Regions from separate parts of the Sodalis sp. RH16 genome, predicted to be linked through region 1. Evidence: predicted binding sites of a transcription regulator. Region 1 holds the regulator's gene; each other region holds the start of a gene.
The links. The regulator PurR, encoded in region 1, represses purine synthesis genes. The targets are predictions, from matches to a motif close to CANGCAAACGTTTGCNTG.
Positions count from the first base shown of each region.

Region 2: purH (bifunctional phosphoribosylaminoimidazolecarboxamide formyltransferase/IMP cyclohydrolase) is a predicted target of PurR. The motif match lies at 2,318-2,335, and genes of this name have one in related genera.
Region 3: purT (formate-dependent phosphoribosylglycinamide formyltransferase) is a predicted target of PurR. The motif match lies at 5,303-5,320, and genes of this name have one in related genera.

Region 1 is NZ_CP178737.1:4,754,397-4,762,077, reverse strand. Features, by position in the region: gene ACL2XJ_RS21690 (DUF1289 domain-containing protein) at 1-163, opposite strand, end outside; gene gloA (lactoylglutathione lyase) at 331-738, shown strand; gene rnt (ribonuclease T) at 990-1,655, shown strand; gene ACL2XJ_RS21675 (Grx4 family monothiol glutaredoxin) at 1,782-2,129, opposite strand; gene ACL2XJ_RS21670 (hypothetical protein) at 2,261-2,440, shown strand; gene ACL2XJ_RS21665 (C40 family peptidase) at 2,522-3,418, shown strand; gene ACL2XJ_RS21660 (YnhF family membrane protein) at 3,444-3,533, opposite strand; gene purR (HTH-type transcriptional repressor PurR) at 3,733-4,749, shown strand; gene cfa (cyclopropane fatty acyl phospholipid synthase) at 5,177-6,328, shown strand; gene ACL2XJ_RS21645 (riboflavin synthase subunit alpha) at 6,430-7,083, opposite strand; gene ACL2XJ_RS21640 (MATE family efflux transporter) at 7,336-7,681, shown strand, end outside.
Region 2 is NZ_CP178737.1:1,428,365-1,436,045, reverse strand. Features, by position in the region: gene purD (phosphoribosylamine--glycine ligase) at 1-597, opposite strand, end outside; gene purH (bifunctional phosphoribosylaminoimidazolecarboxamide formyltransferase/IMP cyclohydrolase) at 613-2,202, opposite strand; rRNA gene ACL2XJ_RS06510 (16S ribosomal RNA) at 2,754-4,296, shown strand; tRNA gene ACL2XJ_RS06505 (tRNA-Glu) at 4,409-4,484, shown strand; rRNA gene ACL2XJ_RS06500 (23S ribosomal RNA) at 4,884-7,681, shown strand, end outside.
Region 3 is NZ_CP178737.1:5,187,162-5,194,842, reverse strand. Features, by position in the region: gene pyk (pyruvate kinase) at 1-302, opposite strand, end outside; gene ACL2XJ_RS23815 (MurR/RpiR family transcriptional regulator) at 502-1,371, opposite strand; gene zwf (glucose-6-phosphate dehydrogenase) at 1,699-3,174, shown strand; gene ACL2XJ_RS23805 (bifunctional 4-hydroxy-2-oxoglutarate aldolase/2-dehydro-3-deoxy-phosphogluconate aldolase) at 3,223-3,864, shown strand; gene purT (formate-dependent phosphoribosylglycinamide formyltransferase) at 4,083-5,264, opposite strand; gene ACL2XJ_RS23795 (YebF family protein) at 5,494-6,330, shown strand; gene ACL2XJ_RS23790 (S9 family peptidase) at 6,581-7,681, shown strand, end outside.

The DNA of each region.
Region 1 (7,681 bases):
GGCATAAACGCAGTACCTCCTTTTTCTGGTTGTCATTCATCCCCATCCAGTCAAAGCGCTCTTGCCGGGAACGGAAACAGCCAATGCAGTAGCCGCGGGCGTCCGACTGGCAGATACCGCGACAGGGACTGGGTATGGTGAAAAACTCAAGCTGTTCCGGCACAGGCCCTCCTTATTTACTTTCATTGAAGACGTTATTTACCCAACTGGCAAGATTTATTGCCCTCGCCCGCCCGTCCGACATACTGTAAAACCGCCGTCCCACGGTCTATACTGGCGACTACCTTTTCTGCGGCGGACATTACCCCGTCATGATCCCAAGAGGATATTATGCGCCTGCTACATACCATGCTACGAGTTGGAAACTTACAAAGATCTATTGATTTCTATACTAAAATACTCGAAATGCGCCTATTGCGCACCAGTGAGAACACTGAATATAAATACACGCTGGCGTTTGTCGGCTATACCGAAGAAACCGAAGGCGCAGTTATTGAATTAACCTATAACTGGGGAGTCGACAGCTACGATCTCGGCAGCGCCTATGGCCATATCGCCCTGGGCGTAGATAATGTCGCCGCTACCTGCGAACGCATCCGCCAGGCCGGGGGCACGGTTACCCGTGAAGCCGGACCGGTGAAAGGCGGCACGACCATCATCGCCTTTATCGAAGATCCCGACGGTTATAAAATAGAATTGATCGAGCAGCGTCACGCCGGCCTGGGCCTCGGGCACTGACATATTGGCCACGGCCGGGCACGGCGGTGGCGGTCGGTAATGCGCCGCACATCATAAATCCGCGAATGCTTAAAGTTACATCGTAACGGACGGGACCCAAGACAGGGGTCCCTTTTCAGGATTATCTTCCCATTTTCCGTTTAATCACCGCACTATTCCATTGCGGGCAGCCAATGAAAATGGATTCGCCATGCATACCGGAACAAAATTTGCCATAATGCGGGCTGTATTTCTAAATAGTAAGAACAGGCATGGCTGAAATAGACGATGTAAATTCCCTTCGCGGCCGTTTCCGCGGCTTTTATCCGGTTGTCATTGATGTAGAATCCGCAGGCTTTAACGCCGCTACCGACGCCTTGCTCGAAATTGCCGCCGTGACATTGAACATGGATGTAGAAGGCTGGCTCGTGCCGGACCAAACGTTGCACTTTCATGTCGAACCTTTCCCCGGATCGCTGTTACAGCCGGAGGCGCTGGCGTTTAACGGCATCGATCCGTCCAATCCTTTACGCGGTGCGGTAAGCGAATACGATGCGCTGCATGAAATCTTCAAGATGGTGCGCAAAGGCATAAAGGATCAAGGCTGCAACCGTGCGGTAATCGTGGCCCATAACGCAGGTTTTGATCATGGTTTCCTGATGGCGGCGGCGGAACGCGCCAATCTCAAACGCAATCCGTTTCATCCTTTTGCCACCTTCGACACCGCGGCGCTGAGCGGACTGGTGCTTGGGCAGACCGTATTGGCGAAAGCCTGCGCCGCCGGAGGAATTGAATTCGACAGCCGCCAGGCCCATTCGGCGCTGTACGATACCGAGCGGACCGCCGAGCTGTTTTGCGAACTGGTGAATCGCTGGAAGCGTCTCGGGGGTTGGCCGGTACCGCCGCTCGGCGACGATAGCAGCGGCGAAACTGATTAAATCAAATCACGGAGATGGCCGAACAGCGGGAGAGCATGTTTGTTTTGACCATAAAATCAAAGCCAATCCCAGCGATAGGATTGGCTTTTTCTGTTCTGAACGCTCAGGCTAGAAGCCCTCACTGACTCAATTGGACGGCTGATCTTCCTGAGAACCGTATTTCACCGCGGTTTCTTTGATAAGCGGCTGTAGCTCGCCGTGCTGGTACATTTCAAGAATGATATCGCAACCGCCAATCAGTTCACCATCCACCCATAATTGCGGGAAGGTCGGCCAATTGGCGAATTTCGGCAGTTCGGCCCGAATATCCGGATTCTGCAGGACATCCACATAAGCGAAACGCTCGCCGCAGGCGGAAAGCGCCTGTACCGCTTGCGCGGAAAAACCGCAACCAGGCAATTTCGGAGAGCCCTTCATATAAAGAAGAATCGGGTTTTCAGCAATTTGCTGCTGAATTTTTTCAATCGTCGTCATTGTCTCGCTTCCTCAAGCCATAAGCTGGCCTTATCTGCTCTGGGCGGGATTATGCTCAGAATCACTATTCTAACGATTACCGTATAAATAGATAAACGTTTTTTTGCCCGCCATAGCCCGCACGGACAAAGATGCGCAGCACCTTAATAAAGGATAACACCAAAGGCGGCCTTTTACCCGGCGCCGGGGCATGGCTGCCAAACTCTTTTTTAACAATTGAAAAACTGTTGAATTTTGCGCCAAATTATGCCGATGAATGCAACAAATATGCAGTCGTTCACGTTTATTCACAATATGATGATAATTCATGATGCAAAGTAGGGGTAAATAGCTTAAATTCCTTTGAGGCATTTATAACCCCCTCTTTGGGGCCACAGAGGATAGCGTTAATCATGCGTTTATGCTTTACGCTTTTTGTGTTGCTTTTTACTCAGTTATTTTTCAATTTGGCGCATGCCGCGCCCAATGCCGGTATCAATGCCGACCAGCGAAAATCACAGTCCAGTACGGCTAAAACAGGTGACCGACGCAAACGAAAACCTCTTAAAGAGGTGTTGAAGATAACCAAAAAAAGCAAACCGGTGACCGAGCAGAAAATCACCCGTCATAGCACAGACAAACCAAAAGAGCTCGTTGCTGAAAAAAGCAGCAATAAAAAATTACATTCCATACCCGTCGCCAAAGCGAAAGAGCCGGCCGTCGAAAAAAACCACGTTAAAAAATTGCATCCAATGCCCCCCGCAAAAAAAATAGCCAAGTTTACCCCGCCGAAAAAAGGCTACAAAAAGGGTTACGGCAGGCATCGGATGAAAGAAAGCGCCACGCTCGATCTCATTGCCAACGATCAACCCATCATCATGAGCGATAGCCACAAAAAACGCTATCAGCATGCCAAATTGACGGCGATGAACAAGCTGATGTCCCAGATGGGCAAGCCTTATCGCTGGGGCGGCATGTCGCCCAATACCGGGTTCGATTGCAGCGGCCTGATCTATTATGCTTATAAGGACGTGGTACGGATTCATATGCCCCGTACCGCCAATGAAATGTTTCATTTACGCGATGCGGCGCCGGTGAAGAAAGACGATCTGGAAAGCGGCGATTTGGTTTTCTTCCATATCACCAACCGCGGCGCGGCGGATCATGTGGGCGTTTATTTGGGCAACGGACGGTTTATCGAATCCCCCCGCACCGGCCGCGATATCCGCATCAGCTATCTGAATGAAGATTATTGGGCGGATCACTATGTCGGCGCCCGCCGGGTCGTGACGCCGAAAACCATTCGCTGAAAGGAAAAAAAGGCGCCTGGGCGCCTTAATTCATTACCGCGGTAAAGCTGAACGCAATGATCACCAGCAAGGAAAATACCGTGGTCATTAATGACAATTTGAAATCGCTGCTCATCACTTCTCCTTATCACTACACCTATCGCTGAACGGGATATCTTTACACCCGTAGGTTGTAAGCAGTGTCGCATAACCCGATTAAAAAAGCTTGCCGGGCAGCAACTCCCGAGCATATTTATCTTTATCGCTTTCACTTTAGTGCCGAATCAAGGAAAATTGGCGATTTATTTATTTCGGCGTACAGGAGTTCTACACGCATGGCAACCATTAAAGACGTGGCGAAACGCGCCGGGGTATCCACCACTACGGTGTCACATGTCATCAATAAGACGCGATTTGTGGCGCAAGAGACCAAGATCGCCGTTTTGGAGGCCATCGGGCAGCTGCACTATTCCCCCAGCGACGTGGCGCGCAGCCTTAAGATCAACCGCACAAAATCCATCGGCCTGCTGGCCAGCTCAAGCGAAGCGCCCTACTTCGCGGAAATTATCGAGTCGATTGAGCACCACTGTTTTGTGCGGGGATATACCCTTGTGCTGTGCAACTCCCATAACGATCTGAACAAACAGGGCGCCTATCTGGCGATGCTGGCGCAAAAACGGGTGGACGGGTTGCTGGTGATGTGCGCCGAATATCCCGAACCGTTGCTGAATATGCTGGAAGAGTATCGCCATATCCCCATGGTGGTCATGGATTGGGGCGAAGCTCGCCGGGATTTCACCGATACCATTATCGACAATGCCTTCGCCGGGGGTTACATGGCGACCCGCTATCTGATTTCCAGGGGGCATCGCGATATCGGCGCCATACCCGGCCAACTGGCGCGCAATACCGGGGGCGGCCGTCATCGCGGCTACCTGCGGGCCCTGGAAGAAGCCGGCATCGCCATTCCCCATCAATGGATTGTGCAGGGGGATTTCGAACCGGAATCCGGCTATCAGGCCATGAAACTCATTCTGTCCAGGCCGCAAAGGCCCACGGCGGTATTTTGCGGCGGTGATATCATGGCCATGGGTGCAATGTGCGCCATTGATGAAATGGGCATGAAGGTTCCCGATGACATCTCAATTATCGGTTATGATAATGTGCGCAATTCGTGCTTTTTTACCCCGTCATTGACTACCATTCATCAACCCAAAGAAGAGCTGGGCGAGGCCGCGCTGACCATGCTGCTGGACCGTATCACCAGCAAACGGGAAAACGCCAGGATTATCGAAGTGCATCCCGCCCTGATTGTACGCCGTTCGGTGGCCGACGGCCCGTTTCGCTCCTGAAGGGCGGCGCACGGCCTCCTGAGCCCCTTATCAAAGGTGATTCGCTCCCGAATGTAATAATATATTTCATACCGCCGAATGTGCCTGATGAGTTATTGTTTCGATAGGAAATCATTAACTTATCTGTGAAATACATTATTCTGTCAGCTATTGTCTAAACCGGAATGCAGGCTTATACTCAATATCGTTAACAAATATAACGAGTTGTCTAATAATTTTGCTTTAAAAGAATGTCGTGTTTTTACATGGCGTCATCCTATTTATGAAGCGCCCGTCTGACAAACAGTCTATTGGTGTTTTTTATATTCCTCTGTTTATTGTGGTACATCCGACACCACGGATACCCGTGGATGATTATAAAAGCCCGCAGGTATCGGCTACGCTTTTCCTGACGGGGTTATAACAGAAGAAAGGTGATGGAGAAGCTATGAGTTCCTCGTGTGTTGAAGACCTGAGCTTTCATGATAATGCTTGGTATCGAATCATCCATGAAATGCTTGCTGAGGCAGGTGTAAAGATCAACGGCGCAAGGCCGTTTGATATTCATGTCAAGAACCCGGAATTTTTTAAACGCGTGCTAGAGGACGGGTCATTGGGGTTGGGTGAAAGTTACATGGACGGCTGGTGGGAATGCGAGCGACTGGATATCTTTTTTCAGCGCGTTTTAAGAGCCGGTTTGGAAAATAAGCTTCCCCGGCATTTCAAGGATGTTATGCGCGTTGCCGCCGCGCGGCTCATGAATCTTCAGTCTAAAAAACGGGCTTGGATTGTCGGCAAAGAGCATTATGACTTGGGTAATGACCTGTTCAGCCTGATGCTGGATCCCTATATGCAGTATTCGTGCGGCTATTGGAACAAGGCCACCACTCTGGAGGAAGCGCAGCAGGACAAGCTCAGGATGATCTGCGAAAAGCTGCAGTTAAGACCGGGCATGACGCTGCTGGATGTGGGCTGCGGCTGGGGCGGGCTTGCCGCTTATGCGGCCAAGAACTACGGTGTTTCGGTTCAGGGGGTGACTATCTCCGCTGAACAGCAGAAACTGGCGCAGGATCGCTGCGAAGGTTTGGACGTCACTATCTCGCTGCAGGATTACCGCGACCTCAACGTGCAATTCGACCGTATCGTTTCGGTGGGCATGTTTGAGCACGTAGGTCCGAAAAACTACGCCACCTATTTCGACGTCATTGATCGCAACCTGAAACGCGACGGCCTTTTCCTGCTCCATACCATCGGATCCAACCAGACCGATATGAACGTGGACCCCTGGATCGACAAATACATCTTCCCCAATGGCTGCCTCCCTTCCGTGCAGCATATCGCGCGGGCCAGCGAGAAGCATTTTGTTATGGAGGACTGGCATAATTTCGGTGCCGATTATGACAAAACGCTGATGGCCTGGTATGAACGTTTTCTCGCCGCCTGGCCGACGTTATCGGGAAATTACTCGGATCGATTCTTCCGGATGTTCTGCTACTACCTGAATGCCTGCGCCGGCGCTTTTCGCGCCCGTAACATCCATTTGTGGCAGGTATTGTTCAGCCCGCAAGGGGTTGAAGGCGGGATTCGTGTGCCCCGCTAAGCGTCCATTGCGGTACGTTCTTTTGGACTTTCCGCTCCAACGCTTTATTGCCCTGGACGGGCAATAAAGCGTCCCTATCCCGACAGTCGGGATACAGCGTTTTACCTCATGTTAACTTCGTGTCCGGCAGCGACGGCCAGTGCGGCCTCCCGCTGCGCCAAAACCCGTTCAACGGTGTCCACAACCGCCTGGGTTTGCGGATCGATTTCAATATTCACCCGGTTTCCCAGGCGTTTCTTGCCGAGTGTTGTCCTGGTGAGGGTTTCCGGAATCAAGTGGACGCAAAATTTATCCGCGGCAACCTCTCCGATGGTCAGGCTGATGCCGTCGATACCGATATAGCCTTTGTACAGCACATATTTCATCAACTCCTTGTCCGGCATTTTAAACCAAATCTGCCGGTTGTTTTCCGAGGTGACGATTTTAACGATTTCCGCGCTGCACATGATATGGCCGGACATGACATGGCCGCCAATCTCGGCGTTGAACGTAGCGGCACGCTCCACGTTCACCTCATCTCCCACCTGTAATTCCCCGAGGTTGGTAATGCGCAGCGTTTCTTTCATCAAGTCGAAGCTCGCCACATCTCCCTTGATGGCGCTCACCGTCAGGCAGCAGCCGTTGTGGGCCACCGATGCCCCGGTCTCAAGCCCGTCCAGCAGCGCCGGCGGCAGTTTAATGTAATGCGTGCGGAAGTTGGTTTTTTCATCAATTTCCACCACCGACGCGGTGCCCTGAACAATACCCGTAAACATGGCCTTGACCTCTTTTAATGACACCTTAAAAAGATGGGTATTATATTGCCCCAATTTCAGGTGAAAACCAAATACCCTCCCGCGGCGAAACGCTATGCACGGAAAATGTGCATTATTGCACTGGTATAAAGCAGGGAATCCATTACACTATGCCTCAGAAACGCCGCATAAATTACCGCTTAAATTCACTCATAATCATTAATTTATCTGCAGCTTGTATTATTTTTAATCCATAACATCATAGGTGCCTGCGTGCAGAAGTATTTCCTCGAAGCGCGTACATTATTGTCGCTGGCCTTACCGGTGATCCTTGCGCAAATCGCTCAAACCGCCATGGGCGTGGTGGATACCGTGATGTCCGGCTCCGTAAGCGCCACCGACATGGCCGCCGTCGCCGTCGGTACTTCCATCTGGCTGCCCGCTATTTTATTCGGCCACGGTCTTATCATGGCGCTGACGCCGGTCATTGCCCAACTAAACGGTTCCGGCCGGCGCGATCGCATCGCCTTTCAAGTGCGCCAAGGGTTTTGGCTGGCCTTGTCCGTCTCGCTGCTGATTATGTTCCTTTTGTATCATTCCAGGTTTGTCATCGGCAGGA
Region 2 (7,681 bases), 2.8 Mb from region 1:
GACGATGAAACTGGCCTCTTCCCCTTCCAGGAACTCTTCCACCACAATCCGGTGTCCGGCATCGCCAAAAGCGTTGCCCGCCAGCATGTCCTGAATCGCCGCTTCCGCTTCCGGCAGTGTCATCGCGACGATAACCCCTTTGCCGGCGGCCAAACCGTCCGCCTTGATAACGATGGGCGCGCCTTTTTCACGCACGTAGGCCAGCGCCGGTTCGATTTCGGTAAAATTACCGTATGACGCGCTGGGAATATGATGCCGGGCCAGGAAATCCTTGGTAAACGCCTTGGAGCCTTCCAACTGCGCGGCGGCTTTGGTCGGGCCGAACACCCGCAAACCGGCGGCGCGAAACGCGTCGACGATGCCCAGCACCAGCGGCGCCTCGGGGCCGACGATGGTCAGACCGATATCATGGCCTTGGGCAAATTCCACCAGCGCCGGGATATCGGTTGCGGCGATGTTGACATTCTCCAGCGCGGGTTCGATGGCGGTACCGGCATTACCCGGCGCGACATACACTTTGCCGGCCAGCGGTGAACGTGCGCTTTTCCACGCCAGGGCGTGCTCACGGCCGCCATTGCCAATAATCAAGATATTCATGGGATGCTCCTGGGATCAGTGGCGGAAGTGGCGCATGCCGGTAAAAATCATGGCGATGCCATGTTCATTGGCCGCGGCGATGACTTCATCATCGCGGATGGAACCGCCGGGCTGGATAACACAGCTGATCCCCACGGCCGCCGCGGCGTCGATACCGTCCCGGAAGGGGAAAAACGCATCGGAGGCCATGGCCGATCCGCGCACGTCCAAGCCTTCGTCAGCGGCTTTGATGCCGGCGATTTTTGCCGAATAGACCCGGCTCATCTGGCCGGCGCCGATACCGATGGTCATATTGCCGCGGGCATAAACGATGGCGTTGGATTTAACGTATTTGGCCACTTTCCAACAGAACAGCGCATCCCGCAGCTCCGTTTCGCTTGGCTGACGTTCGGTCACGATGCGCAAATCCGCCGGCCCGACCATACCCAAGTCCCTCTCCTGCACCAGCAGGCCGCCGTTGACGCGTTTGAAATCCAGACCGGGTATCCGTGCCTGCCAGGCCCCGCAGGTTAATACCCGTACGTTTTGTTTCGCCTTGAGTACGGCCAGGGCGTCATCGGTTATGGACGGTGCGATAATCACTTCCACGAACTGGCGGCTGATAATGGCTTTGGCGGTAACGGCATCGAGGGGACGGTTGAAGGCGATAATGCCGCCGAACGCCGAGGTCGGGTCGGTCTTATAAGCCCGTTCATAGGCTTCCAAAAGCCCATCGCCGATGGCGACCCCGCAAGGATTAGCATGCTTTACAATTACGCAGGCCGGTTCGGCAAACTCTTTTACGCACTCCAGAGCGGCGTCGGTATCGGCAATATTGTTATAGGATAAGGCTTTGCCTTGCAGCTGTTGCGCGGTGGCGACGGAGGCCTCACGGGTCTGCTCTTCGATATAAAATGCCGCCAGCTGATGGCTGTTCTCGCCGTAACGCATATCCTGTTTTTTAACAAAATTCAGATTCAGGGTGCGGGGAAAGCGGCCGGCGGGGGCGGAAGTCTCACCATAATAGGGGGGGACCTGGCTGCCAAAATAGTTGGCGATCATGCTGTCATATGCCGCGGTGTGTTCAAACGCTTTAATCGCCAGGTCAAAGCGGGTGTCGTAAGTCAATGAACCGTCGTGCCGGTCCATTTCATTGAGCAGGCGAGGGTAATCCGCGCTGTTCACCACAATCGCGACATCCTTATGATTCTTGGCGGCGGAACGCACCATGGTGGGACCGCCGATATCGATATTTTCCACCGCATCTTCGCGGGTACAATCTTCCCGCGCCACGGTTTGGGCAAACGGATAAAGATTTACCACCACCATATCGATAGGCTCGATGGCATGCAGTTGCATAATGGCATCATCCTGGCCGCGGCGACCCAAAATACCGCCATGCACTTTGGGGTGCAGTGTCTTAACCCGACCGTCCATCATTTCAGGGAAGCCGGTGTAGTCTGAAACCTCGGTCACCGGCAATCCGGCTTCCGCCAAAAGGCGCGCGGTACCGCCGGTGGACAGCAGTTTAACGCCGCGCTGCGACAGGGACCGGGCGAATTCTACGATACCGGCTTTGTCAGAAACACTGAGCAGAGCACGGCGTACAGGACGTGGTTGTTGCATAACAAAGTTATCCCTTGATTGGATAGTTTTAATAACACTGACACGCACCGGCGTTCATTTATAAAAGGCCACTGATGCATGGAATACCGATGCTGATAAAATAGGCGTGAATTGTAGCGAAAACGTTTGCGTGATGCTCGCCAAATTTTGCCTGTCATGCATGTCTGTGGATAAGTTTGTGCACAAGCGGGTATAACCCCCTGTTTTGCTGTGGAAAGCAGCGAACGAGCCTATTCAGGCAAAATACCTGTTGCGGCTCCATTAGAATTCCCTATAATGCGCCTCCATCGACCGGGACTGTGAGCAGCTTCACAAGGACCGAAAACGAGTCAGAAGCAAGCCTGACGGGCTTGACACTGATAGGGGAAAGCGTAATATACGCCACCTCGCGCCAGACTGAATCATAGCGGCGCACGCTCTTTAACAATTTATCAGACAATCTGTGTGGGCACTCACAAGACCGTATCGAAACACAACAATACAAGTCTTAGAGTGTTTACCAGTTAATTCAGTAATGAATGAAACAGTAGATTCTTTGAGCATCAAGCTTTTAATTGAAGAGTTTGATCATGGCTCAGATTGAACGCTGGCGGCAGGCCTAACACATGCAAGTCGAGCGGCAGCGGAAAGTAGCTTGCTACTTTGCCGGCGAGCGGCGGACGGGTGAGTAATGTCTGGGGATCTGCCCGATGGAGGGGGATAACTACTGGAAACGGTAGCTAATACCGCATAACGTCGCAAGACCAAAGTGGGGGACCTTAGGGCCTCACACCATCGGATGAACCCAGATGGGATTAGCTAGTAGGTGGGGTAACGGCTCACCTAGGCGACGATCCCTAGCTGGTCTGAGAGGATGACCAGCCACACTGGAACTGAGACACGGTCCAGACTCCTACGGGAGGCAGCAGTGGGGAATATTGCACAATGGGCGCAAGCCTGATGCAGCCATGCCGCGTGTGTGAAGAAGGCCTTCGGGTTGTAAAGCACTTTCAGCGGGGAGGAAGGGGTTGGGTTTAATAGATTCAATCATTGACGTTACCCGCAGAAGAAGCACCGGCTAACTCCGTGCCAGCAGCCGCGGTAATACGGAGGGTGCGAGCGTTAATCGGAATTACTGGGCGTAAAGCGTACGCAGGCGGTTTGTTAAGTCAGATGTGAAATCCCCGAGCTTAACTCGGGAACTGCATTTGAAACTGGCAGGCTAGAGTCTCGTAGAGGGGGGTAGAATTCCAGGTGTAGCGGTGAAATGCGTAGAGATCTGGAGGAATACCGGTGGCGAAGGCGGCCCCCTGGACGAAGACTGACGCTCAGGTACGAAAGCGTGGGGAGCAAACAGGATTAGATACCCTGGTAGTCCACGCTGTAAACGATGTCGATTTGAAGGTTGTGGCCTTGAGCCGTGGCTTTCGGAGCTAACGCGTTAAATCGACCGCCTGGGGAGTACGGCCGCAAGGTTAAAACTCAAATGAATTGACGGGGGCCCGCACAAGCGGTGGAGCATGTGGTTTAATTCGATGCAACGCGAAGAACCTTACCTACTCTTGACATCCAGAGAAGACTTCAGAGATGGAGTTGTGCCTTCGGGAACTCTGAGACAGGTGCTGCATGGCTGTCGTCAGCTCGTGTTGTGAAATGTTGGGTTAAGTCCCGCAACGAGCGCAACCCTTATCCTTTGTTGCCAGCACGTCATGGTGGGAACTCAAAGGAGACTGCCGGTGACAAACCGGAGGAAGGTGGGGATGACGTCAAGTCATCATGGCCCTTACGAGTAGGGCTACACACGTGCTACAATGGCGCATACAAAGAGAAGCGAACTCGCGAGGGTAAGCGGACCTCACAAAGTGCGTCGTAGTCCGGATTGGAGTCTGCAACTCGACTCCATGAAGTCGGAATCGCTAGTAATCGTGGATCAGAATGCCACGGTGAATACGTTCCCGGGCCTTGTACACACCGCCCGTCACACCATGGGAGTGGGTTGCAAAAGAAGTAGGTAGCTTAACCTTCGGGAGGGCGCTTACCACTTTGTGATTCATGACTGGGGTGAAGTCGTAACAAGGTAACCGTAGGGGAACCTGCGGTTGGATCACCTCCTTACCGAAAGATGCGCGTCAAGTGACGTGTCCACACAGATTGTCTGATAGAAGTGATGAGCAAACAGCTCGTATGGTTTTGTTTGTGAAGCGCAGCTTCGCGAACGCGTATCTTTGTCCCCTTCGTCTAGTGGCCTAGGACACTGCCCTTTCACGGCGGTAACAGGGGTTCGAACCCCCTAGGGGACGCCAAACAGCCTACGTGTCTGATAAATTTCAGAGCGCATTTGAAAGAGTGCGCTGCGAAATACTGCTCTTTAACAATCCGGAACAAGCTGAAAATTTGAAAAAAACATGCTGAGCAAAATCAGTATGCGAGTCTCTCAAAGCAAGCAAACCTAGAATGCTGTTATGTCGATAACAGCCTCTGTCCAACGCTGGCGATGTCCGTAACAGGCCGCGCCGAAGCAAGACCGAGCGAACGAATGCAGGGCAAGGCGCCCGGCACGGAGAAACCGGAGTGGACTGTATGTCCATGAGGATTTCGAGTACCGGAGTGGACTGTATGTCCATGAGGATTTCGAGTACCGGAGCAACGCGGCCATGTATTTGTGCAGCCGGTCGGACAGAACAAACACTTTAGGGTTGTGAGGTTAAGTGACTAAGCGTACACGGTGGATGCCTAGGCAGTCAGAGGCGATGAAGGACGTGCTAATCTGCGAAAAGCGTCGGTAAGCTGATATGAAGCGTTATTAGCCGGCGATGTCCGAATGGGGAAACCCAGTGCAATTCGTTGCACTATCATTGCGTGAATCCATAGCGCAATGAGGCGAACCGGGGGAACTGAAACATCTCAGTACCCCGAGGAAAAGAAATCAACCGAGATTCCCCCAGTAGCGGCGAGCGAACGGGGAACAGCCCAGAACCACCATCAGCTTTTGCATCAGGAGAACGGTCTGGAAAGTCCGGCGACAGAGGGTGATAGCCCCGTATCCGAAGGTGCAGAGGTTGTGGGTTCGATGAGTAGGGCGGGACACGTGATATCCTGTCTGAAGATGGGGGGACCATCCTCCAAGGCTAAATACTCCTGACTGACCGATAGTGAACCAGTACCGTGAGGGAAAGGCGAAAAGAACCCCGGCGAGGGGAGTGAAACAGAACCTGAAACCGTGTACGTACAAGCAGTGGGAGCCCCATCACTAAGCCAGTGGTGAAGCTGCATATGCATCCTTTGCTAAAGGTACGGCAGGCGGAGCGAAAGCGACGCCCAACCGACAAAATAAGCAGAGGGGGCTTAGTGATGGGGTGACTGCGTACCTTTTGTATAATGGGTCAGCGACTTATATTCTGTAGCAAGGTTAACCGCATAGGGGAGCCGTAGGGAAACCGAGTCTTAACTGGGCGTGTAGTTGCAGGGTATAGACCCGAAACCCGGTGATCTAGCCATGGGCAGGTTGAAGGTTGGGTAACACTAACTGGAGGACCGAACCGACTAATGTTGAAAAATTAGCGGATGACTTGTGGCTGGGGGTGAAAGGCCAATCAAACCGGGAGATAGCTGGTTCTCCCCGAAAGCTATTTAGGTAGCGCCTCGTGAATTCATCTTCGGGGGTAGAGCACTGTTTCGGCTAGGGGTCCACCCCGGATTACCAACCCGATGCAAACTGCGAATACCGAAGAATGTTATCACGGGAGACACACGGCGGGTGCTAACGTCCGTCGTGAAGAGGGAAACAACCCAGACCGCCGGCTAAGGTCCCAAAGTCATGGTTAAGTGGGAAACGATGTGGGAAGGCATAGACAGCCAGGATGTTGGCTTAGAAGCAGCCATCATTTAAAGAAAGCGTAATAGCTCACTGGTCGAGTCGGCCTGCGCGGAAGATGTAACGGGGCTAAACCATGCACCGAAGCCGCGGCAGCGATACCTTCGGGTATTGTTGGGTAGGGGAGCGTTCTGTAAGCCTGAGAAGGTGGCCTGTGAGGGTTGCTGGAGGTATCAGAAGTGCGAATGCTGACATAAGTAACGATAAAGCGGGTGAAAAGCCCGCTCGCCGGAAGACCAAGGGTTCCTGTTCAACGTTAATCGGAGCAGGGTGAGTCGACCCCTAAGGCGAGGCCGAAAGGCGTAGTCGATGGGAAACAGGTTAATATTCCTGTACTGGGTGTGACTGCGAAGGGGGGACGGAGAAAGCTAGACCGGCCGGGCGACGGTTGTCCCGGTTCAAGCGTGCAGGTGGAGAGGACAGGAAAATCCGTTCTCTTGTAACACTGAGGCGTGATGACGAGCCACTACGGTGGTGAAGGGGTTGATGCTACGCTTCCAGGAAAAGCCTCTAAGCACCAGGTCACATCGAATCGTACCCCAAACCGACACAGGTGGTCAGGTAGAGAATACCGAGGCGCTTGAGAGAACTCGGGTGAAGGAACTAGGCAAAATGGTGCCGTAACTTCGGGAGAAGGCACGCTGGCATTAGGTGGAGGAACTTGCTTCCCGAGCCGAAGCCAGTCGCAGATACCAGCTGGCTGCAACTGTTTATTAAAAACACAGCACTGTGCAAACACGAAAGTGGACGTATACGGTGTGACGCCTGCCCGGTGCCGGAAGGTTAATTGATGGGGTTATCCGTAAGGAGAAGCTCTTGATCGAAGCCCCGGTAAACGGCGGCCGTAACTATAACGGTCCTAAGGTAGCGAAATTCCTTGTCGGGTAAGTTCCGACCTGCACGAATGGCGTAATGATGGCCAGGCTGTCTCCACCCGAGACTCAGTGAAATTGAACTCGCTGTGAAGATGCAGTGTACCCGCGGCAAGACGGAAAGACCCCGTGAACCTTTACTATAGCTTGACACTGAACATTGAGCCTTGATGTGTAGGATAGGTGGGAGGCTTAGAAGTAGGGACGCCAGTCCTTATGGAGCCAACCTTGAAATACCACCCTTTAATGTTTGATGTTCTAACTCCGGCCCGTAATCCGGGTCGAGGACAGTGTCTGGTGGGTAGTTTGACTGGGGCGGTCTCCTCCTAAAGAGTAACGGAGGAGCACGAAGGTTAGCTAATCACGGTCGGACATCGTGAGGTTAGTGCAAAGGCATAAGCTAGCTTGACTGCGAGAGTGACGGCTCGAGCAGGTGCGAAAGCAGGTCTTAGTGATCCGGTGGTTCTGAATGGAAGGGCCATCGCTCAACGGATAAAAGGTACTCCGGGGATAACAGGCTGATACCGCCCAAGAGTTCATATCGACGGCGGTGTTTGGCACCTCGATGTCGGCTCATCACATCCTGGGGCTGAAGTAGGTCCCAAGGGTATGGCTGTTCGCCATTTAAAGTGGTACGCGAGCTGGGTTTAGAACGTCGTGAGACAGTTCGGTCCCTATCTGCCGTGGGCGTTGGAAGATTGAGAGGGGCTGCTCCTAGTACGAGAGGACCGGAGTGGACGCACCACTGGTGTTC
Region 3 (7,681 bases), 430 kb from region 1:
CCCAGATTGGCGTCAAGTATGAACTTGTCCCCCAGGCTCAAGAACACTTTGCCTTCCCGGAAGGTAGACACACGGATTTTTGGCCCCTGTAAATCACCCAGGATCGCCACATGCCGTCCCAGTTTTGCCGCAATCTCGCGTACCTTGTTGGCCCGGATCAGGTGATCTTCAGCAGTCCCGTGGGAAAAATTAAGGCGAACCACATTGGCGCCGGCAGCAATAACTTTTTCAAGATTATTGTCACGATCGGTGGCTGGCCCCAGCGTGGTTACAATTTTGGTTCTTCTGAGCCGTCTGGACATGGATAACTCCGTTGACTTGGACATTATTGGTGTAGCAAAAACGTCGTATCATCGTTTCATCGCGGTCATGGTTTATTCTCGACTGCGGATGAAACTGATTCGGCTGTGTTAAAGCATTCCTCGTCTTAGTGGCATACAAAGCTCTTTCCGTAGCTTTTTTCGTACCCCAGTGAGAGGTTATTTTTCATATAATACCGTATCAATCAAATTTATATGCTGCTGAGTCTACCTTATCAAAGCGTGATTCCTTCAGGGCCTCCTTGACCCGCTTCAGGTTATCCCTGAATTTGGCCCCGCGGCGCAAGGTAAAGCCGGTGGCCAGAACGTCTATCAGCGTTAATTGCGCGATACGCGATATCATGGGCATGAAGACATCGGTATCCTCGGGCACATCCAGGGCCAGCGTCAAAGAAGCTTCACGAGCCAGCGGCGAATAAGGCGAGGTTACCGCGATAACGGTTGCATCATTCTCGCGCGCCAGCTGCGCCAGGTCCACCAGCATTTTGGTTCTGCCGGTATGGGATATCAGCACCACCACATCCCCTTCGCTGGAATTCATGCAACTCATGCGCTGCATAACAATATCCTCGGAATAGACAATGGGGATATTGAAGCGGAAAAATTTGTTCATCGCATCATGCGCCACCGCGGCGGAAGCCCCCAAGCCGAAGAAGGAGATTTTTTTGGCCTGGGTGAGCAAATCCACCGCCCGGTTGATGGCGGCGATATCCAACCGGGTTTTTACCTGCTCCAAACTGGCCATGGTGGATTCGAAAATTTTCAGCGTATAGGAATCGACGCTGTCGTCTTCATCCACATTACGGTTTACATAAGGTGTACCATTAGCCAAACTCTGAGCAAGCTGTAATTTAAAATCAGGATAACCCTTAGTATCCAAACGACGACAAAAACGGTTGACTGTGGGCTCGCTGACTTCGGCCATCCGGGCCAGAATGGCGATACTGGAATGGATAGCGGTCTGGGGCGTGGCGAGGATGACTTCCGCCACTTTACGTTCAGACTTACTCAGCAACTCCATATGGCTATTAATCTTTTCCAGCATGTTCATAAGTGGATTGCTCATGGTTTTAACCGATTTCACACAAAGGAGAAATCATTACCGATTTGATGAAATATACTACGAGCCGGAAGGCAAAGGCAGCTAATCCGGCGAACACAACGAGTTTTTTACCAGACTATGACCCGTGTCTAACTTTCAAAAGTGTAATATATTGACATTATTGTTTGTAAATTACATTTTGTTTGCGGTAAGTAAGATGTTGCATGCTGAAAAATGTGATTTATTGGGGATTTTTCTGGTGATTTACTGGTTGGCGTCAAAAAAAACCTTTTAAAATGTAATAAAATTACAAACATCCTGCACGAGGAGAGGAACATGGCGTTAACATCCATTGCCCAGGCATGCGATCTGGTGATTTTCGGCACAAAGGGCGATTTGGCCCGGAGAAAACTGCTGCCTTCGTTGTATCAGTTGGAGAAAGCCGGATCCATAAACCCCGATACCCGTATCATCGGGGTAGGCCGTGCCGATTGGGACGTGAAAGCTTATACCAAGGTGGTACGCGAAGCGCTGGAAACCTTCATGAAAGAGACTATCGACGAAAAGCTCTGGAAGACGCTCAGCGCGCGCCTGGATTTTTGTAATCTCGATGTAAACGAAACCAAACATTTCTCCCGCCTGGGGGAAAAGCTCGACCAGGAAAACCGTGTTACCATCAACTACTTTGCCATGCCGCCCAATACATTCGGCGCCATTTGCCAGGGTTTGGGAGAAGCCGGGCTGAACAAAGAGCCGAGCCGGGTCGTCATGGAAAAACCCCTGGGTACCGATTTAGCCTCTTCTCAGGTCATTAACGATCAGGTGGCGAAGTATTTCAAAGAGTGCCAGGTCTATCGCATCGACCATTATCTCGGTAAAGAAACCGTGTTGAATCTGTTGGCGCTGCGTTTCGCCAACTCCTTGTTCGCCAGCAACTGGGATAATCGCACCATTGATCATGTGCAGATAACCGTGGCCGAAGAAGTGGGCATTGAAGGGCGCTGGGGATATTTTGATAAAGCCGGCCAGATGCGCGACATGATTCAAAGCCATTTGCTGCAGATTCTGACCATGATTGCCATGTCGCCGCCGTCGGATTTAACCACCGATCGCATCCGCGACGAAAAAGTGAAGGTACTGCGCTCTCTGCGGCCCATTGATCATACCAACGTGCGCGACACCACCGTTCGGGGACAATATACCGCCGGGTTTGTCCAGGGTAAGAAAGTACCGGGTTACCTGGAAGAAGAGGGCGCCAATAAGGCCAGCCATACCGAAACCTTTGTTTCAATCCGGGTGGATATCGACAACTGGCGCTGGGCGGGGGTTCCTTTTTACCTGCGCACCGGTAAACGCCTGCCCACCAAATGTTCCGAAGTAGTCATCTACTTTAAGAATCCGGCGCTCAATCTGTTCCGCGACTCCTATCAACAGCTGCCGCAAAACAAACTGACCATCCGCCTGCAGCCGGACGAAGGGATGGATATTCAGATCCTTAATAAAGTCCCTGGTCTTGATCACAAGCATCGCCTGCAAACCACCAAACTGGATTTGAGCTTTACGGAAACCTTCAACCAGGAGCATCTGGCGGACGCCTATGAGCGGTTGCTGCTGGAAACCATGCGCGGCATCCAGGCGCTGTTTGTTCGCCGCGATGAGGTTGAGGCGGCGTGGACATGGGTGGACTCCATCATGGAAGCCTGGGAGTCGGACAATGACGCGCCGAAACCTTATCAGGCGGGCACTTGGGGACCGGTGGCCTCGGTGGCCATGATAACCCGTGACGGCCGCTCCTGGAATGAATTCGAATAAGTTAACTTATACCCTTTGCCTAACAGGCAAGACTGGAGACACCAAGTAATGAAGAATTGGAAAACAAGCGCGGAAAGCATCCTGACAGCGGGTCCGGTTGTGCCGGTTATTGTTATCAATAAGCTGGAACAGGCGGTACCGTTGGCGAAAGCGCTGGTGGCCGGCGGCGTTCGGGTGCTGGAAGTGACCCTGCGCACCCCGTGCGCCATCGATGCCATCCGCGCCATTGCCAAAGAAGTGCCGGAAGCCATCGTCGGCGCCGGCACCGTTACCAATGTTCAGCAATTGGCCGAAGTGACCGCCGCCGGCGCGCAGTTTATCATCAGCCCCGGGGTAACCGAGCCGCTGCTGAAAGCCGCCACTGAAGGCAACATCCCGCTGATTCCGGGGATCGCCACCGTGTCCGAACTGATGCTGGGTATGGAATATGGTTTACGGGAGTTCAAGTTCTTCCCGGCTGAAGCCAACGGCGGCGTGAAAGCGCTGCAAGCCATCGCCGGACCCTTCTCCCAGATCCGTTTTTGCCCCACCGGCGGGATTTCACCCAAGAACTACCGTGATTACCTGGCGCTGAAAAGCGTGCTGTGCATCGGCGGCTCCTGGTTGGTGCCCAACGACGCGCTGGAAGCGGGCGACTACGCGCGCATCACCGAACTGGCGAAAGAAGCGGTCGCCGGCGCTAAAGCGTAATAACAAAGGCTCCTTCAAGGAAGACTTTCAGACTGCTGACAAACGTACTCGGCGATAATAAGGAGGGACAGGCTGCCGGAAGAGTAAACCGTCCGCGCCAGGGATGGCGCGGATCGAGCCCCCAGGGACGGGTTCACGGCGTGTTTACGATCTGGTAGCCTGTCTCGACCGGGCACCTTGTCAACAAGCTCAAAGGCCCCTGCATTGGGGCCTTTGCTTCACTTCCCCTGCACGTTAATCGCCGCCGCCGCTGCTTTAGCCGCGCTCACGGCGTCTTCCACCGTATCCGCCATGGCCAGAGTCACGCCCAGACGGCGTTTGCCGCTGATGGCGGGCTTGGCGAACAGCCTGATTTGTACTCCGGCCGACAGCGCCTGCTCCAGGCCGCTGAACGTCAGGTTATCACTCTCCAGCTCCGGCAGAATCACCGCCGAGGCCGCCGGACCGTATTGCCTAACGCCGCCCACCGGCAATCCCAGAAAAGCCCGTACATGCAGGGCGAACTCGGATAAATCCTGTGATATCAGGGTGACCATGCCGGTATCGTGCGGTCGGGGTGAGACTTCGCTGAAAATCACCTCGTCGCCGCGCACAAACAGCTCAACGCCGAACAGGCCAAAGCCGCCGAGGGACGTCACCACTTTTTGCGCGATATCCCGCGCCCGCTGCCAGGCCAATGGACTCATGGCCTGCGGCTGCCAGGATTCCCGATAATCCCCGTCCTCTTGACGGTGGCCGATGGGTTCGCAAAAGTGAATGCCGTCCACGGCGCTGATGGTCAGCACGGTAATTTCAAAATCGAACTGCACCAGCCCCTCCACAATCACCTTGCCGCCGCCGGCCCGACCGCCGAGCTGGGCATAATTCCAGGCGGCGTCCAAGGTATCGGCATCCCTTACCAGGCTTTGTCCCTTGCCGGATGAGCTCATTACCGGCTTGATAATAAGCGGAAAGCCGATAGTCGCCACCGCCTGTAAAAGCTCCGCGGGATCCTGGGCGAAACAATAGGGCGAAGTGGGCAATGCCAGCGTTTCCGCCGCCAGGCGGCGTATGCCTTCGCGGTTCATGGTCAGCCGGGTGGCGCGGGCGCAGGGGACGACACGATGACCGAGCTGTTCAAGGGTTACCAGCATATCGGTGGCGATGGCTTCGATTTCCGGCACGATAAAATCCGGCTGTTCCCGCTCGATGAGCGCGCGAAGCGCGTCACCGTCCAGCATATTGATGACATGGGAACGATGGGCCACATGCATCGCAGGCGCATCGGCATACCGATCGACGGCAATCACCTCTACCCCCAGCCGCTGACACTCAATGGCCACTTCCTTGCCAAGCTCGCCGGAACCCAACAGCATGACTTTGGTTGCGCCGGGACGTAAAGCCGTTCCGATAGTTACCATTTTTTCCCCCTGACCTGATAAAAATTGCGCGCAGTATAAACGAAATCGTTTGCCTATGCAGCAGGACCAGGTAGCATGCCGGTAAATCCCTTTGTATCAATGGTTAAGCCAAACGGTTAAAGTGTTATCTTTTGCTTCGGTAACTATAAATCCCTTTCTCAAGCGAATTTTAACAGGCTATTATCATCTAATACCCTGAATACGGATAAACAGTACATGTGGAGGATCTATGCATAAAACGGGACCCGGTCTGTTGGGGGCATTGGTGCTGGGACTGATCTTGTCCCCTCTGGCGACGGCGGCCGATCAGACTCAGTCAGGTACGGCGGAACCCGCCGCCCAGTCATCGTCCGACGCCGGCTCTGCGGCGCAATCACCCTCCGCCCAAACCCAGGCGACGCCGAACGCTACCGATAACGCCACCCCCCAGCCACCGGCGACGGGGCAAAACAGCGCCCCTGCGGCCGCGACACCCCAGACGCCGTCCGCCGCCGCTCCCGCGCAGCCATCGCCCCCGGCCAACGCCGTTCCAGCGCCGGCCGATACCTCGCCGGTACCGCCTCCGGCCCCGACCGATACTGCGCCGGCTCAGCCTTCCGCACCGGCTAACGCTGTACCCGCCCAACCGCCGGCGCCGGCCAATAATTCTTCCGCACCGGCTAAACCGGCACCGGCCAAACCCGCGCCCGCCAAACCGGCTCCGGTGAAAAAGGCTACCGGCGATAAATCCAACGCGGCCAAAACCACCGCGGCGGAACAGGCCAAAACAGCTGCCAAGAATCCGCCGGTGCAAACCTTCGCCGTAGCGCCTTGCCCGGATTTGAATGCGACGCAAGTAGCGGAATTAATCCAGCAGGATTACACCCAAAACCGGTTCCCACGTTTTGCCGATGATAAACAGGCTTTAGGCGACACCATGGTGGCCTGGATCAATCCGGAAGAGGTGACGGGCACCGGCGACAGTTGGCAGGCGCCGTTGAAAATCCGCGGACAAACCGCCGATCGCAGCTACGGGGTTACCCTTGACTGCCAGAAAGGCGTAATCAGCTATACCTTGAGTAAATGAGTTAATATTTTTCCCCATAATTGTCTCAATATACCCTAAATAATTCGAGTTGCAGGAACGCTAACGCGCCTGCAACTCGAAGTATGGGGGTATAAACTGAATACCGCCGAATGCCTGTTTCATTGAGGTGCATCCGCAAGCTCCCCGGTCATTGTTTTCCCCGACGCATCACTTGTGGCCCGGCACCGCTTGGCATCCTGGAATATTCGTGCCACTCTGTTTCTTATGCAGAATTTAAGTAAGGGTATGTATGATTTTTCCACCAATAGCCGATAAAAGACCGCACCGCCTCACCATGCACGGTGATACCCGCGTGGATGATTATTACTGGCTGCGTGATGATAAGCGTGAAGACCCGGCGGTGCTCGATTACCTGGCCAAAGAAAATACCTATGGCGAGGCCATGATGACCGGCCATGAAGAATTGCGCCATAAGCTGTTTACCGAAATGGTGGAGCGTATTCCGCAACAGGATCGATCCGTACCCTATGTCCGGCGCGGCTATCGTTACCAGAGCCGTTATGAAGAGGGCAATGAATATGCCATCTACACCCGCCAGTCCGTGGATCTGGACGAACAGCAGGACGAGTGGGAGGTATTGCTCGACGGCAACAAACGGGCGGCGCAAAGCGAGTTTTACACCATGGGTTCGCTGGATGTCAGCCCGGACAATTCCATTGTCGCCGCCGCCGAAGATTTTCTGTCGCGGCGGCTTTACGGTATCCGCTTCAAAAACCTGGCGCGGGATTCCTGGTATCCGGAAGTCATTGAAAACGCGTCGTCAGGCTTTGAATGGACCAACGATTCCCAATATCTCTACTACGTGCGTAAAAACAAAAAAACGCTGCTGCCCTACCAGGTTTACCGCCACAAGGTGGGAACCGCAACCGAGCAGGACGAGCTTATCTATGAGGAAAAAGACGACTCCTTTTACGTCAGCGTCCATAAAACCACGTCTGAACGCTACATTATCATTGCCCTGGGCAGCACCACCTCCGGGGAAATCCTGTTGCTGGACGCAGACTCCCCACATGCCCGGCCGCAGCTCTTCCTGCCGCGCCGCCACGACCATGAATATTCGCTGGATCATTTCGGCGGGCATTTTTACCTGCGCTCCAACCGGGAGGGGAAAAACTTCGCCCTCTATCGCAGCGAAACCGCGGATGAATCCTTTTGGGAAACTTTGATCCCGGCCCGGGACGACGTGGTGCTGGAGAGCTTCACGCTGTTTCGCGACTGGCTGGTCCTCGAAGAGCGCCACCAAGGCCTCACCAGCCTGCGCCAAATCCATTGGCAAAGCGGCGAGGAAAAGGGCATAGCATTCGACGATCCCACCTACGTAACCTGGCTG